Regions from separate parts of the Vibrio sp. Vb0349 genome, predicted to be linked through region 1. Evidence: predicted binding sites of a transcription regulator. Region 1 holds the regulator's gene; each other region holds the start of a gene.

Region 1 (4,352 bases):
AAAAATACGGCGCTCTTCCTTACGCATCCATGTACATTGGTGAATCAGGTTTACTGAATGACAAGCCAGCTGAGGAAATGGAAAAGTTGATGGCTGAATTTGGCGTTCAAGTAGACGAAAACCTAAAGGAACCTGCGGATCACTTAGCCGTTGAGCTCGACTTTCTCGGGAACATGATTATCCGCTCAAACGAGCTTGAACAAGAAAAACACATGGAAGAAGCCTTCGTTAAACAAAACGACTTTATCCAGCAACAATTGATGTCTTGGTTACCTCAGTTTTCAGACAAATGTAAAAAATTCGATGAATTTGGATTTTACTCAAGTGTCGCGAAACTATTAGTTGCATTTTGTAAACTAGACAGCGCCTACCTTCTTGGTGAATAATTGCCGCCTATTTTTAGGGAGCCTGCCTATCGGGCTTCCTGTGTGCCTGAAAGTGACCGATTGTAAGTAACTTGGGTATAATATTCGTTTGCCTTAACTTAGCGCAAAGACGCTTGGTTATTTAGCAGTCAAAATGTGACTTCAAATACACAAATCTCTTGCTGAAAACATTGCTAGTCAGTCCACATAGGGCTAAAATGTGAGCGCAAACGATTAAATATGATTTATATGTAAACCGCTGAAATATAGCGGTTTTTGTGTTTTCTTAACAGGTTGATGGCAATTTCTCATCAGATAGAAAAAGATAAAATTCATCGACCGATGCTGCTACGCACCCTTTTGTCGCACTTGGATCAACCGCTGCCGAGACACTTAGCGCCAATTTTAGATTGCTAGGTGTGAAACCATTAGAGCATCAGGTACATCCAATACGACATATTTCAGTAGCTCGATACAGGACACCATTTATGGCCACGATAAAAGACGTTGCTCGCTTAGCCGGCGTTTCCACTACGACAGTTTCGCACGTTATCAATAAAACGCGTTTCGTTGCAGAAGCAACGCAAGAAAAAGTAATGAAAGCCGTTGACGAGCTGAATTACGCGCCAAGTGCCGTTGCACGCAGCCTAAAATGCAACTCAACTCGTACTATTGGCATGTTAGTAACGCAGTCAACCAACCTATTCTTCTCAGAAGTGATTGACGGGGTTGAGAGCTACTGTTACCGCCAAGGCTATACTCTGATTTTATGTAACACAGGCGGGATTTACGAAAAACAACGCGATTACATTCGTATGCTGGCTGAAAAGCGCGTTGATGGCATCCTAGTGATGTGTTCTGACTTAACCGAAGAACTAAAAGAGATGCTTGACCGTCATGCGGACATTCCTAAAGTGGTCATGGATTGGGGCCCAGAGAGCTCGCAAGCAGACAAAATCATGGATAACTCAGAAGAAGGTGGCTACATTGCGACCAAACATCTGATTGACAATGGTCATACGGATATCGCTTGTCTAAGCGGTCATTTTGAAAAGCTTGCTTGCCAAGAGCGCATTGCAGGTTTCCGTCGCGCAATGAGCGAAGCGAACCTAGCTGTAAATGAAGACTGGATCCTTGAAGGTAACTTTGAATGTGATACGGCCGTATTAGTTGCAGATAAAATTACCGCAATGGACAAGCGCCCGACGGCGGTATTCTGTTTTAACGACACAATGGCTCTAGGCCTAATGAGCCGCTTGCAACAAAACGGGATCAAAATTCCTGAAGATATTTCAGTGATCGGCTACGACAACATCGAGCTTGCAGAATACTTCTCTCCACCGCTAACGACTATCCACCAACCTAAACGTCGTGTTGGTAAAAATGCATTCGAAATTCTACTTGAGCGTATCAAAGATAAAGAACACGAAAAACGAATTTTCGAAATGCAACCTGAGCTTGTAATTCGAAATACTGTGAAAAAAATGAACTAAATTTTACTGTATTTAACCGTGTTAAATAAGCGCTCTACAGGGGCGCTTATTTTTTTGGGAAAATTAAGCATTCTCTAATACTTCACACCGCTCTAATAACAATTGACTAACGTTAACTCCCTGTTTTATATAAATGTAATATATATTAAGAACTCCTTTTCAAAGGCCAATTTGCACCTTTCCATATGCAAAATAGAGCATTCAATCTATCATTTTTATTGAACCAAAATCACACTTTTAACGCTAAACCGTGATGTTAATTCAATATAAGAAGTATGCTCATTGTGTCACGCACAGGGCAAACCATTCGAAAGAGTGGGACGCAAAGCCTCCGGCCTGAACCATATTACGATATGGAAGGTAGCGGGGTTACCGATGGCAAGTGTGTAAGCAATGACTTTACTCTGTAATGACATTGTTTTTACGCATGTTTGCTACTCTCTCGGACCTGACTTTTGGTGGCGTAATATTAATTACACCGAGATAACAAAACATGGATAAACCGATACTCAAAGACTCTATGAAGCTATTTGAGGCACTTGGTAATATCAAGTCGCGCTCAATGTTTGGTGGCTTCGGACTATTCGCTGATGAAACAATGTTTGCACTAGTGGTAAACAATCAGCTTCATATCAGAGCAGACCAAAAAACTTCATCTGACTTCGAGAAACAAGGGCTAAAGCCTTACGTTTATAAAAAACGTGGCTTTCCAGTCGTTACAAAGTACTACGCTATTTCCAGCGATTTATGGGAATCAAGCGAACGCTTAATCGAAGTAGCGAATCAATCATTGAAAAAGGCAAAGCTTGAGAAAGAACAGCAAGCAAGTACAAAGCCTAACCGTTTGAAAGATTTGCCTAACTTACGACTGGCTACCGAGCGCATGCTAAAAAAAGCCGGCATCGAATCCGTAGAGAAGCTTGAAGAGGAAGGTGCGCTTAACGCCTATAAAGCGATAAGAGATACGCACTCTGCAACCGTCAACATTGAGTTGCTATGGGCACTAGAAGGTGCTATCAACGGCACTCATTGGAGTGTGGTACCTCAAGCTCGCCGAGATGAGTTGATGAACGGCCTCCAATAAAAGTCGGCCTAAAAACTATCTTGTAAAACCGCAGTCTAATCTGCGGTTTTTTTGTGAAATTTTTTCGGTTTTTCTACTGTCTTATTACATATACCCCAAATTGGAATCAAAATTATGAATAAGAAACTGATATTAGGTCTCATCCTACTAGCGGCTATCGTCTTTTTAGGTATTAACTTTGGCCAGTATTTAACCTTAGAGAATGCAAAAGCCCAACAAGAAGCACTAACTACATACATCGATCAGAATTTTGTATTCTCGGCTGCGATTTACTTTTTTACCTACATTGCAATTACCGCTTTTTCTATCCCAGGAGCGGCAGTAGTCACCTTACTTGGTGCAGCCTTATTTGGTTTTTGGACAAGCTTGCTACTGGTTTCTTTCGCTAGCACTATGGGGGCAACACTGGCCTTCTTGAGCAGCCGATACTTATTGCGTGACTGGGTACAAAACAAATTCGGAAATAAACTCAACGCAATTAATCAAGGTGTCGAAAAAGACGGAGCTTTTTATCTATTTTCCTTGCGTCTAATCCCTGTATTCCCTTTCTTTCTAATCAACTTACTGATGGGTTTAACACCGATGTCTGTAGGTCGATTTTATCTCACTAGCCAAATAGGTATGCTGCCAGGCACAGCCGTATATCTGAATGCAGGTACTCAATTAGCAACAATTGAAAGCCTATCGGGCATTGTTTCACCCGCAGTATTAGCGTCTTTTGCGCTATTGGGACTATTTCCAATCATCACTAAATGGGTTATGAATAAAGTAAGGCCGACACCGAGTCAGCAAAACTCGTAATTGGTGAAGTGGGTGTATTGATGAAAATATTTATCGCTAAAAACCCAGCAGAAGCACACATTGTATGTGAGCTGCTTAAAGTGGAACAAATTTACTGTGAAGTTCGTGGAGAAGGTATTTTCGGCTTAAAAGGAGAACTGCCGTTTGGTGATGGTACCGATCCTTATGTGTGGCTTTTTGACACTGCACAAAAGATGAAAGCTGAAGAAATAGTAAAAGCATATCGAAAACAATCCGATAGGCATGAGTATCAAGATTGGCAATGCCCAAAATGTCATGAAATAAACGAAGGGCAATTTGGTGCATGTTGGCAATGTGGATATCAACTAGGAGAGCTATAGCGGCTCTCCTATTCAGTGGATGCACTCAGTTTTAAGCACATACAGCTTGCTGTTTAATAAACTCGATGGAGTGTTGATTGAAGTCTTCTGGACGCTCTACATTGCATACATGACCACAATTCGGGATTTCTCGTAGAATGCTGAGCTTATGCGCTGCAACCATTTCTTTGACAGGTTTAATAAACATGTAATCCCTGTCGCCCATTAAGTAAAGAGTCGGAATGGGTAACTCTCGATCTTTAAAATATTTCATTAACGGATTTACATC
Region 2 (4,352 bases), on a different contig from region 1:
AATAAAACCGGCATCTGAGATGCCTTGTTTAAGCTTAGGGAAATCAATGTCGCCTTGTACTTTTGCTATATTGATTACCAAAGGCGCGGATGCAAAAAAAGAAGGTGCTTGAGAAACTTTTTCTTGCAAAAATTCGACAGTCTTTGCGATCTCATTGTCAGAAAGGTGTAAAACTGACAATGTAAAACTGCTACCTTTAAGGTCTGGTGAATGGGTCATCGTGGACTTCTTGCCTTTATTGAAAGAGCGTTGCCTTAAACTAGGTATGTCATGTTATATTTCATCCTTTGACGCAGCAAGTTCTCTCGGGGGCAAATAGGTGAATTAATCTCAAATTTGCTATTAAGTTTGCGAGAATTTGACGTTTACAACCTAATCCGCACTCAACGCGGCTAAATCAGCATAAAAGGCGTGTCATGCTTTGTTCTATTTATAAAAGCTCGAAAAAAGAAGGTACTTATCTCTATATTCCGAAAAAGGATGATTTTTCACAGGTTCCTGACACCTTAATGCAGATGTTCGGTAAGCCTATCGCTGTCATGACGATTAAACTTGATGGCCGTAAATTGGCACAAGTTGATATCGAAAAAGTGAAGGCTTCATTACAAAATGATGGCTTCTTTCTTCAGGTTCCACCACCGCCGGAGAACCTATTAGAAAAGTACAAAGAACAAAAAGCCCAGCAGAAAGGCGAATAACGTCATCGTTTTTCATCTGGGATTTCTGCCTTGCTCAAGGAGGGCAATATGAAAAAAATACTGGCTACCATGCTTAGCGTTGGTATGTGTACCTCGGCTTTTGCAAGTAGCGAGGGTTTTGATGAATACTTGAATAAGCTGCGTGCTGAAGCTCGTGATAAAGGTATCTCAGAGCAGGTCATTAGTGCTGCTTTTGCTAATGTTGAGTACAAGCCCCGAGCAGTAAAAGCGGACCGAAACCAACCAGAAAAGAAACTGACATTGGATGAGTACATTCCTCGCGCGGTGCCTGAATGGAAGGTTAAGCAAGCCAGACAACTCTACAAAGAGCATTACACCGAGCTAAAGCGTATAGGCGATGAGTACGGTGTCCACCCGCGCTTTATTGTGGCACTTTGGGGAGTTGAAAGTAACTTCGGTAAGTTTACCGGCAACTTTAAAGTGATTGATGCACTATCCACAATGGCATTTGAAGGCCGTCGTGAAGAGTTTTTCCGTAAAGAGACTATGTCGGCACTGCAGATCCTCGATCAAGGCCATATTGAGCTAGAGAACTTTAAAGGCTCATGGGCTGGTGCTATGGGTCAATGCCAGTTTATGCCAAGCTCTTTCCTTCGTTTTGCTGCTGACGGCAACGGGGATGGTAAAAAAGACATATGGCAATCTGAAGCGGACGTGTTTGCATCAACCGCTAACTATTTGAGCAAGTCTGGTTGGGATGATAAATATACCTGGGGTCGCCAAGTTAAGGTTCCTAAAAATATTGATCGCAGCCTAGAAGGGCGCACGGCTGAAAAAGGCAAATACCTTCAAGAGTGGAGCCAATTAGGTATCACAAAATATGACGGTAGCCCGTTGCCAAAACTGGATGAAGACATCAAAGCATGGTTGATCATGCCGGACGACGAGAATGGTCGTACGTATCTGGTTTACAATAACTACAACGTATTGATGAAGTGGAACCGTTCTTACTACTTCGCACTTGCTGTGAGTCACTTGGCTGACCGCATTAAATACTGATCTGCCATCAAACAATTTGGCATTCAGTCTTCAATACAAGGGCTCTTCGGAGCCCTTTGTTTTTTCTATAACCAAATCGAGGTAAAGCGTGTTATCTGAACGTGCCGCACAAATGGTGATTTTCTCCGCTCTTCTTAAACACAAAAGCTTCACAGCTGCTGCAAAGAGCTTAGGCGTGTCGGTGTCTCATGTGAGTAAACAGTTGAGTCAGTTAGAAGCGTCTCTTGGTATCAAGCTTGTTCAACGCACTACGCGAAGCTTTACGCCGACTGAGGCAGGGAAAACCTTTTTTCATCACTGTGAGCAAGTGGTACAAGCGGTGAGCAGCGCCACATTAGAGATGGAAACCCAGCGGGATGAAGTGGCAGGTTTGGTACGTCTTGGGTTGTCGCAATCATTTGGTACCTTACACATTATTCCAGCGATTCAAGAGTTACGCGAACTGTATCCTCAACTTCAAGTGGAAGTACATCTGTTTGACTATAAGGTCGATATGTTAGCCGAAGGGCTCGATTTATGGGTAACCAACAACGAGCATTTGCCTGAAGGTTACATTGCGCAGCGTTTGACGGATTGCCAGTTTGTTGTTGCGGCATCGCCAGATTACTTATTGAAACATGACACGCCAACAGAACCGGATGACCTATCTGCTCACAACTGCCTCATATACAGAAGCTGGGAGCGTGACTATACGGGGTGGGCGTTTACCAAAGATCAGCAAGAATTGAACGTAAAAGTCTCGGGTAACTATTCAGTAGATCTGGCAGAAGCCGTCCGGGATGCTGCTATTGCAGGTTGGGGTATTGCCTACCTTGCCACTTACTTGCTGGGTGATGAGTTCAGAACGGGTAAGTTAATACAGCTGTTACCTGACTGGAAAGCCAGCCAGTCGATGCCGTTTTATGCGGTATACCCAAGCCGCCAACATATGCCAAAAAAAATATCCGCAGTGATTAACTTTATCAAACAGAAGATCGGCAACCCTTGTCATTGGGACCAACGTTTGGCGCCTTACATCTCTATTCCTAAATAACAGGATCAATGACGTTGTAGAACGACACATAAGGTGATTCACTTCACAAAAATTTTTCCTGAATCAGAAACATATTTTCCATATGGAAATAATTAAAATAAGCAAACGTTTATCTTCAATAAATTCAATTGGTTATTTTGTTGGTCAGTTATTGGTCGCTTAAACTTTTCACACTGTTAACATCCTCAACTTGCAGCATTTTGAGTCCGCTATACAATCCGGTGCCTTCCATATCCCCCTTCTGTCGGATTCATTTTATGAACTCAATTATTGGTATCGTAGCCATACTATTCCTAGCATGGCTACTTTCTACAAATAGAAAAAATATAAAGCTGAGAACGGTGTCGTTTGCGTTTGCTTTGCAGGTACTGTTTGCGTTGTTGGTTTTATATGTACCAGCAGGACGAGATGCGCTGAATTCAGTGAGCAGTGTTGTGTCGAATTTGATCAACTATGGTCAAGAGGGCATTGCGTTTTTATTCGGTAATTTGGCTACAGGGGGCTTCACCTTTGCGATCAATGTTCTGGGTATCATCGTTTTCTTCTCCTCTCTTATCTCAGGTCTTTATCACATTGGTGTGATGCCAAAAATCATTAACTTTATCGGTGGTGGTATTCAAAAGCTGCTGGGTATCGGTCGTGCTGAGTCTTTGTCTGCTACGGCGAATATCTTTGTTGGCACCATTGAAGCACCATTAATGGTAAAGCCTTACCTAAAACACATGACTGACTCGCAGTTCTTTGCAGTTATGACCGGTGGTTTAGCGTCAGTTGCTGGCGGAACGTTGGTTGGTTACGCATCACTGGGTGTCGACCTCAACTATCTTATTGCTGCTGCATTTATGTCAGCACCTGCCGGCTTGTTGATGGCAAAAATTTTAATGCCAGAAGATACGGATAAAGCAGCAGATATCGACATTAGCCAAGTTGAAATTCCACGTGCAACCAACGTAGTAGAAGCATTAGCCGATGGTGCCATGGCGGGTGTACGCATTGCTGTATCGGTCGGTGGTACGTTACTGGCGTTTATTAGTGTCATTGCAATGCTAAACGGCATGTTAGGCTGGATAGGTGATCTTATTGGGACACCATTAAGTTTTGAGCTCATCCTAGGTTTTGTGTTTGCGCCAGTCGCTTGGTTGTTGGGTATACCATGGCAAGAAGCAACCACAGCAGGCTCGCTGATTGGTAACAAGATTGTGGTGAATGAGTTCGTCGCTTTCATCCAGCTTGCAGAAGTGAAGTCTCAACTTAGTGAACACTCACAAGCAATCGTGACGTTTGCTTTGTGTGGCTTTGCAAACATCTCAAGCATGGCGATGCTGATTGGTGGGTTGGGCTCATTGGTACCAGAAAAGCGTGCATTTGTTTCTAAGCATGGTTTCCGTGCGATTATCGCTGGTGTCATGGCGAACTTAATGAGCGCTTCGATTGCGGGCGTGATTTTAAGTCTGTAATTGAAATAGATATCAACAATTAGCAAAAAGGCTCCTTGCGGAGCCTTTTTCGTATCTGAAGTTTTACGTTATTTGTCTGTGTGGAACTGTTCGCAAGCGAGCATCGTGTTCTCAATTAAACTTGCGACGGTCATTGGGCCAACG
Region 3 (4,352 bases), on a different contig from region 1:
TGTCTTTTTGTGTGTTTTTCACGAAACGGTAAGTATGAGTAGTAAAATCGACAACACCCTTTTCTCTGCCCATGAACACGCTTTGGAACACGAGCCGTGTCCAAAATGTGGTGGTGAGCTGACTCTCAAGCACGGAAAACATGGCCCATTTCTCGGCTGTAACCACTATCCAAGCTGTGATTACATTAAACCGCTACACAGCAATGATGGGCACATCGTGAAAGAGTTGGGTGTGCCTTGTCCTGAGTGTGGCAATGAGTTGGTACTCCGCCAAGGGCGCTACGGTATGTTCGTTGGTTGTAGCCATTACCCGGCTTGTCATCATATTGAGTCGATTAATCAACCTGAGCCAGAGGCGCAGTCACAAGAGCAACACGCTTGCCCTGAATGTGGCAAAGGACATTTGGTGGAGCGTAAAACCCGATTTGGCAAAACATTCTACGCATGTGATAACTACCCTAAATGCAAATTTGCAGTGAATCTCCCTCCGGTTAAAGGGAGATGCGAAGAATGTGGTTTTACTTTGTTGGTGGAGAAGAAACTCGCCAGTGGTGTGAAATTGCAATGTGCTAATCGTAAGTGTCAGCACACCCAACAAGGGTAAATACATCCAAGGAATTAAAAAGGGTCGCATCGTGCGACCCTTTTTTTATTTTTTTGCTGCCAAACGTTAGTGTTGAGGCTGTTTAGCGAACGCTTGCACGGCTGGGAAAGCTATTGGGTCTAAGATGTCTGCCAGAGCGCACAGCCTACGGTGCAATTCTCCTGGGTAGTCGCCACACACGTTGATGTGTCCCATCTTGCGACCTGCACGTTTCTCTTTGCCATACCAATGAAGGTGGCAACCATCCATTGATAACAATGCTTCTGGTAGTGTGTCTTCACCAAGAATATTGATCATTGAGGTTTCACGAACTAATTTCGTACTGCCTAATGGTAAGCCGCACACTGCGCGCAGATGGTTTTCAAACTGACACGTTTCTGCACCTTGCTGTGTCCAGTGACCAGAGTTGTGCACGCGTGGAGCAATCTCATTCACTAAAAGTGCCCCATCGACATCAAAGAACTCAAGCGCTAATACGCCAACGTAATCTAGGCTATCTGCGACTGCCGTGAACATTTGCTTTGCTTGTTCCTGTAACCCTGGCGCATCAATCGCAGTAGAAAGACTCAATACACCGTTGGTGTGGACGTTCTCTGCCAGAGGATACACTTCCACACTGCCATCTTTGCTTCGAGCACCAACCAGTGATACTTCGCGGTTAAAAGGAACAAACTCTTCAGCAACAATCGCTTGAGTTGATGTTGCCGCGATGCACTCTGCCATCTCAGTCCAAATGTCGTCGACTTGAGAAGCTTCTTTTAAGCGCCATTGGCCTTTACCATCGTAACCACCTAATGCACTTTTCAGAACCATTGGCATACCAACGTGTTCAATTGCGCGGTCAAAGTCTTCACGAGTTTCAATGACGTAGTATTTCGCGTTGCGCACGCCAGCATCATCAAGCAGTGCTTTTTCAATACGGCGATCACCACCTGCTTTGATGGCTTGCGTACTTGGTAGAAACTTGCCGCTCGCTTCGCAAACCTTGAGCACGTCATGTGGAATATGCTCGAACTCGGCAGTAATCACATCAACTTGCGTAATCGCATTTTCCAAGCCATGGCCAAGTACCTGTTGAGTTAAAGGGTGAACGACATCACCGCTGCTGATATCGTAAGCTGAAATTTGAATATTCAGTGGCGCACCAGCCAGAGACATCATACGAGCCAACTGACCCGCACCAAGAACCAGTACATGCATCTGATTAATCCTCTGCAGGGTTTGGATTTGCGAGAACTGTTTCCGTTTGCTCATTACGGAATGCTTCTACCTTCGCCATGATGTTTTCATCATGAGTGCCTAGGATTTGCGCTGCTAGGATACCGGCGTTTGCTGCGCCCGCTTCGCCAATCGCCAATGTACCAACCGCAATTCCCTTTGGCATCTGTACAATAGAAAGCAGTGAATCCATACCTTTCAGTGCACGAGACTGAACGGGAACCCCAAGCACTGGCAAACTAGTAAACGCCGCCGCCATACCTGGTAGGTGGGCTGCACCACCTGCGCCTGCGATGATAACTTTGATGCCGCGTTCTTTTGCGCCACTAGCGTAGTCAGCCAGTAATTGAGGAGTTCGGTGTGCTGACACGACTTTTGTTTCGTAAGGCACGCCAAATTGGTCTAGCATGTCCGCTGCTAGTTTCATGGTTGGCCAATCGGATTTAGAACCCATGATGATACCGACTTTCATCTCAAACTCCTTTAAGCTGCAAAAATTAGGTGAGCTATAAATTTGTGCGCATTATACGGGGATTTTTATTTCAAGCAAACGTTTGCGTCTTGTTGTTGGCGCTATTGATACATTTTATAAAAAAATTGCTTTAGTGTCTGAGAATGAATATTTGTACACTTAGTGAAAACAACACAGTCAAACAAATAGGAAGTAATCGGTGGATAACTTTGAACAAGTGCTCAACGCACTCAAGCAAGGCGAAGTGATTGCCTATCCAACAGAAGGGGTTTTTGGTGTCGGATGTGATCCAGATAACCCAGAAGCAATTCAAAAGCTATTAGAGCTCAAGCAGCGTCCGGTAGAAAAAGGGCTGATTCTCATCGCGGCAAGTTATGATCAGCTCTTGCCTTATATTGATGAATCTCAGTTGACTGAAGAACAATTACAGACTGTTCATGCCACTTGGCCAGGCCCATACACCTGGATCATGCCAGCGAGCGATAAAGTATCCAACTGGGTTTCAGGGCAGTTTGATTCAATTGCGGTTCGTGTGACTGATCATCCTTTGGTGCAAAAAATGTGTAATGCATTCGGAAAGCCGTTAACCTCTACCAGCGCGAATCTTTCCGGCTTACCACCGTGTATGACCACGGAAGAAGTCGAAGAGCAGTTGGGTTATAAGCTGGTCGCCATTCTTCGTGGCGAGACCAGCGGTCGTGATAAACCCAGCGAGATTCGTGACGCCAAAACTTCACAAATATTAAGACAGGGTTAACCCTGCTAGCCAGCCATCATTAGGTTTCACGTAATAGGTAATAACGTATGTCAGCGATCGATAAGCACGCCGTAAAGCAGTTCTTGATGTCACTTCAGGACTCCATTTGTCAGCAGTTAGAACAAGAAGATGGAAAGGCCGTCTTTGTCGAAGATGCATGGCAACGTGAAAAAGGAGAGCGTCTGGGTGGCGGTGGTCGCTCACGTGTTTTGCGTGATGGCCTTGTTTTCGAGCAGGGAGGCGTGAACTTCTCGCATGTGGAAGGGAAAGAAATGCCAGCATCTGCGACAGCGCATCGCCCAGAGCTAGCGGGTCGTCGTTTTGAAGCGATGGGTGTTTCTTTGGTTATTCACCCTAAAAACCCTTACGTACCGACTTCACACGCCAATGTCCGCTTCTTTATTGCAGAAAAAGATGGCGAAGACCCAATTTGGTGGTTTGGTGGTGGTTTTGACCTAACGCCGTTCTATCCATTTGAAGAAGATTGCCAATCATGGCACGACACTGCAAAACTGCTTTGTGCGCCATTTGGTGACGATGTTTACCAAGAGCATAAAGCATGGTGTGACAAATACTTCTTCCTACCACATCGTAATGAAACTCGCGGTGTTGGCGGTTTGTTCTTTGATGATCTAAACCAGTGGGAATTTGATAAGTGTTTTGCTTACATCAAAGCAGTGGGTGAAGGCTATTGCCAGGCTTACTTGCCGATCGTTTCTCGTCGTAAAGAGATCAAGTATGGTGAGCGTGAGCGTGAATTCCAACTATATCGTCGCGGCCGTTACGTAGAGTTCAACTTAGTGTATGACCGTGGCACCTTATTTGGTTTACAAAGTGGTGGGCGTACTGAGTCGATTCTGATGTCAATGCCGCCGCTCGCTCGCTGGGAGTACTGCTACGAGCCAGAAGCGGGATCGCCAGAAGCTGAACTTTACGAGCGATACCTAACGCCCCGAGAGTGGTAAGCACGGAATCTCCTTTTCTATATAGATAGATAGTGATAGGGTCATCTGTAATCAGGTGGCCCTGTTTTCTCTATATCTAAGTAAGGAACAAAGGTAAGGAAATGACCCAGCAAATCGATCGCTATGCCGTGTTTGGTAATCCTATCGGACACAGTAAGTCGCCATTCATTCACACCTTGTTTGCTCGTCAAACTAATCAATCTTTGGTGTATACCGCAGAAAGTGCACCTGTTGATGGTTTTATTGACGCGGCGAAGGTGTTTTTTGCTGAAGGTGGCAAGGGGTGCAACATCACTATGCCATTTAAAGAAGATGCTTATCAATTTGCTAGTCGAT
Region 4 (4,352 bases), on a different contig from region 1:
GCACCAGGCGTTTACGTTGACGGTAAAAAAATATGCTCTCTCGGTTTACGCATTCGTAAAGGATGCTCGTTTCATGGTTTAGCCTTGAACGTAAATATGGATTTAACACCGTTTCTGCGTATTAACCCTTGTGGTTATGAAGGTATGGAAATGGTTCAGGTCAGCCAATTTGGCGGCCCAGACAATGTAGAAGCCGTAGAAAAACAATTAATAGAAGAACTCGTTACTTTGCTCGATTATGAGCAAGTAGAATTCAGCACAGAAGCACCTTCTCAAGGTAATAAAGCATGAGCAAACCAATCCAGATGGAAAAAGGCGTTAAATATCGTGACGCCGATAAAATGGCATTGATTCCCGTAAAGAACATGCCTACAGAGCAGAAAGAAGTGCTACGTAAGCCTGATTGGATGAAGATCAAGCTACCAGCCGACAGCCAACGAATTCAAGACATCAAAGCGGCGATGCGTAAGAATAAACTTCACTCCGTATGTGAAGAAGCATCTTGCCCGAACCTAGCGGAATGTTTTAACCACGGTACAGCTACCTTCATGATCTTAGGTGCTATTTGTACTCGTCGTTGTCCTTTCTGTGACGTTGCTCATGGCCGCCCATTACCACCGGAAGCAGAAGAGCCTCAAAAACTGGCGAAAACCATTGCCGATATGAAGCTGAAATACGTAGTAATCACTTCTGTTGACCGTGACGATCTGCGTGACGGCGGTGCACAACACTTTGCCGATTGTAACCGCGAGATCCGTGCGTTAAACCCGCATATTAAGATTGAAACACTGGTTCCTGACTTCCGTGGTCGCATGGATGTAGCGCTTGATCTAATGAAAGACAATCCGCCAGATGTCTTCAACCACAACTTAGAAACCGCGCCACGTCTTTACCGTAAAGCTCGCCCAGGTGCGAACTATAAATGGTCACTTGAGCTTCTTAAGAAGTTCAAAGAGCAGCATCCCGATGTACCGACCAAGTCTGGTTTGATGATGGGCCTTGGTGAAACCAAAGAAGAAATCATCGAAGTACTGAAAGATCTACGCGCACACGGCGTAACGATGCTGACTCTAGGCCAGTACCTAGCGCCAAGCCGTCACCACTTGCCAGTAGAACGTTACGTTCCACCATCAGAGTTTGACGAGCTAAAAGAAGTTGCACTAGAACTTGGCTTCACGCATGCAGCGTGTGGTCCATTTGTTCGCTCTTCTTACCATGCCGATATGCAAGCTCAAGGTATCGAGATTAAATAAGCTCTCGCTTGTTTTGAAAAGAAAGGTTGGCTCAGTGCCAACCTTTTTTGTATCTGGCAAATGATGATAAAAAGCCACTCTACCACCGTCATTCTGAACAGCGAGGTACGAACGTGATTCAGAATCTGTTTTCAGAATACTGAGGATTTTTAGGGAAACTCTGAGTAAAAGAGTGTGCCTCAACAAGATTCCTGATCTCGCCTCGGCTCGTCGGAATGACGTGGTTTGGGTATATTGAAAAGGGACAGTGTTGGTAGCCATCCCCTTATCACACACTCTCGCTATATCTCATTCCAAACGCCAGACAAACAAAAAGGCCCTCAAATGAGGACCTTTCATCAATCAAATAATCAAACCGAATCGCAGAAATAGAACGAGTTCGCCTGAGTTATTTTCAAAAAATGTTAGGCGTAAACTGGTAGACGCTTACAAATTTCTAGCACTTTCTGTTTTGTCGCTTCGATAACTTCTTCGTTGCCGATGTTATCTAGAACGTCACACATCCAGTTTGCTAGCTCTTTTGCATCTTCTTCAGTGAAGCCACGGCGAGTGATCGCTGGCGTACCTACACGAATACCAGACGTTACGAATGGGCTGCGTGGGTCATTTGGTACTGAGTTCTTGTTTACAGTGATGTTTGCTGCACCTAGTGCCGCGTCTGCGTCTTTACCAGTGATATCTTTGTCGATTAGGTCAACAAGGAACAAGTGGTTTTCTGTACCGTTAGATACGATTTTGTAGCCACGCTCTTGGAACTGACCAACCATTGCTTTTGCGTTTTTCACTACGCGAGCTTGATAAGCTTTGAACTCTGGCTCCATCGCTTCTTTGAACGCTACTGCTTTACCAGCGATAACGTGCATTAGAGGGCCACCTTGACCACCAGGGAACACTGCTGAGTTCAATTTCTTGTACATATCTTCGCCAGCATTTGACAAGATAAGACCACCGCGAGGACCTGCTAGTGTTTTGTGCGTCGTTGTTGTTACCACGTGAGCATGCGGTACTGGTGTTGGGTATTCACCGGCGGCGATAAGACCAGCTACGTGCGCCATATCAACAAATAAGTAAGCACCTGCTTTGTCAGCGATTTCACGCATGCGTTTCCAATCAACGATTTGCGAGTAAGCAGAGAAACCACCGATGATCATCTTAGGTTTGTGTTCAAGTGCTAGCTGTTCCATCTCGTCGTAGTTGATTTGACCAGCTTCATCGATACCGTAAGGGATAACGTTGTAGTGCTTACCCGAGAAGTTTACTGGTGAACCGTGAGTTAGGTGACCACCGTGCGCTAGGCTCATGCCTAAAACTGTATCGCCAGGGTTAAGAAGCGCCATGTAAACTGCGCTGTTTGCTTGAGAACCTGAGTGAGGCTGTACGTTAGCGTACTCACAACCAAATAGTTGGCATGCACGCTCAATTGCTAGTGCTTCAGCTTTATCTACGTACTCACAACCGCCGTAGTAACGCTTACCTGGGTAGCCTTCAGCGTATTTGTTCGTTAGCTGAGAACCTTGCGCTTCCATTACACGTGGGCTTGTGTAGTTTTCAGAAGCGATAAGTTCAATGTGTTCTTCCTGGCGAAGAGTTTCTTCCTGGATAGCTGCGAACAGTTCCGCATCGTAATCTGCGATGTTCATATCACGCTTAAGCATCTGTATCTCCTGACTCAGATTAGTACTGAAAGTTGCAAAAAAACTGTTGAATGACCCGACGCAAACGTTTTCGTCACCCTAATGGCGCGCATTCTACATAATTTGATTTAGGTCATAAAGAGAAATTTACAATTTTTCTCATGCAGTTTTTTCATGATGACAAGCAATGTTTATCATGCCAGCATTGCAATCGCATAACGACAATCTATTGCCTGTCAAATTTGTGCTTTACACCCTGTAAAACAGCAATTACATAGGTTTACCGTAAATTTTACCCTCTAGCTACCGAAAAGATCATCTTTTTACTACTATGCACGCCTTATTTATCACAAATGACTGCAACATTGATGGAAAAACACTCATTAAAAGAAGACTGGATAGCGATTCTCACGGGTACCTTTTTAGTAGCTCAAGGCGTTTTCTTTCTCCAATCCGCGAACCTTCTAACGGGAGGCACGACTGGATTGGCTCTGCTTATTAGCCAATTTACACCTTTTACCTTTGGTGTGCTGTACTTTTTAGCAAACAGTCCTTTTTACTTACTAGCATGGAAACGCTTCGGCCGTCATTTCGCCATTAATAGTGCCATTTCTGGCGCGTTGGTTTCTATCTTTGCCGATCATCTTTATTTGCTAATCTCGCTCGAATCGGTAAATGAAGTTTATTGCGCCGTCGCAGGCGGGCTTTTAATGGGGCTCGGTATGCTGATCCTATTCCGACATCGCTCCAGCTTGGGTGGCTTTAACGTGCTGTGTTTGTTTATCCAAGACAAATTTGGCATTTCAGTTGGCAAAAGCCAAATGGCAATCGATGCATGTATCCTGTTTGCTTCATTCTTCTTTGTCACACCAGAAGTGATTGGCCTTTCAATTTTGGGGGCGTTTGCACTCAATCTCGTGTTAGCGATGAACCACAAACCGCACCGCTATTCCGTGACCTACGGTTCATAAATTTTTGATAATGATTGAAGCGCGATTTATAAGATTTCGCGCTCCAATCGCTATATAATACTTCGCGATTTCCAAATAGATCGGTACGGTATGCGCGACTTTCTGCAACAAGCTAAACAGACTCACAGTTGTATTGCGATTGGAGAGCTGATCTATAACCCGAAGACACAGACCCTTCATCAAGATGCTATCGCGATTGATCTTGAACCTCGCACCATTGAATTAGTAGAACTGCTGTTAACAAGCGTTGGCCACCCACTCTCTGCTGACACCATTATTGAAACCATTTGGCAGAGCAAGTTCATCTCTAAGAATGTGCTCACGAACCGCATTAGCACCTTACGTGCACTGCTACAGCAGTACTTACCCGAATACGATGCCGCTAAGCTTTTAGTCACTTACCCCCGCAAAGGCTACTTTCTTAACCCTGCCAATATTCGTTTAGTGCCACCAGCGAAAAACCATCGGCGCGTTATCTCAACCCAGGTGGCGAG

Evidence for each region. Region 1 encodes PurR, which represses purine synthesis genes. Its sites were predicted from a motif close to TNANGNAAACGTTTNCNTNA; they were not measured.
Region 2: R7Q47_RS13305 (NupC/NupG family nucleoside CNT transporter) is a predicted target of PurR. The motif match lies at 2,849-2,868, and genes of this name have one in related genera.
Region 3: purE (5-(carboxyamino)imidazole ribonucleotide mutase) is a predicted target of PurR. The motif match lies at 2,365-2,384, and genes of this name have one in related genera.
Region 4: glyA (serine hydroxymethyltransferase) is a predicted target of PurR. The motif match lies at 2,965-2,984, and genes of this name have one in related genera.

Annotation. Positions count from the first base shown of each region.
Region 1 is NZ_JAWOTS010000015.1:1,379-5,730, forward strand. Features, by position in the region: gene torD (molecular chaperone TorD) at 1-386, shown strand, start outside; gene purR (HTH-type transcriptional repressor PurR) at 854-1,858, shown strand; cyclic di-GMP riboswitch class I at 2,146-2,235, shown strand; gene R7Q47_RS15900 (TfoX/Sxy family DNA transformation protein) at 2,352-2,942, shown strand; gene R7Q47_RS15905 (TVP38/TMEM64 family protein) at 3,057-3,743, shown strand; gene R7Q47_RS15910 (DUF2007 domain-containing protein) at 3,764-4,084, shown strand; gene R7Q47_RS15915 (alpha/beta fold hydrolase) at 4,116-4,352, opposite strand, start outside.
Region 2 is NZ_JAWOTS010000010.1:100,037-104,388, forward strand. Features, by position in the region: gene minC (septum site-determining protein MinC) at 1-219, opposite strand, end outside; gene R7Q47_RS13290 (YcgL domain-containing protein) at 417-698, shown strand; gene R7Q47_RS13295 (lytic transglycosylase domain-containing protein) at 747-1,718, shown strand; gene R7Q47_RS13300 (LysR family transcriptional regulator) at 1,807-2,751, shown strand; gene R7Q47_RS13305 (NupC/NupG family nucleoside CNT transporter) at 3,009-4,208, shown strand; gene folD (bifunctional methylenetetrahydrofolate dehydrogenase/methenyltetrahydrofolate cyclohydrolase FolD) at 4,277-4,352, opposite strand, start outside.
Region 3 is NZ_JAWOTS010000014.1:102,546-106,897, forward strand. Features, by position in the region: gene R7Q47_RS15845 (type I DNA topoisomerase) at 35-604, shown strand; gene R7Q47_RS15850 (5-(carboxyamino)imidazole ribonucleotide synthase) at 671-1,804, opposite strand; gene purE (5-(carboxyamino)imidazole ribonucleotide mutase) at 1,809-2,294, opposite strand; gene R7Q47_RS15860 (L-threonylcarbamoyladenylate synthase) at 2,494-3,051, shown strand; gene hemF (oxygen-dependent coproporphyrinogen oxidase) at 3,099-4,016, shown strand; gene aroE (shikimate dehydrogenase) at 4,118-4,352, shown strand, end outside.
Region 4 is NZ_JAWOTS010000017.1:20,233-24,584, reverse strand. Features, by position in the region: gene lipB (lipoyl(octanoyl) transferase LipB) at 1-291, shown strand, start outside; gene lipA (lipoyl synthase) at 288-1,253, shown strand; gene glyA (serine hydroxymethyltransferase) at 1,658-2,908, opposite strand; gene R7Q47_RS16810 (YitT family protein) at 3,256-3,858, shown strand; gene R7Q47_RS16805 (transcriptional regulator) at 3,949-4,352, shown strand, end outside.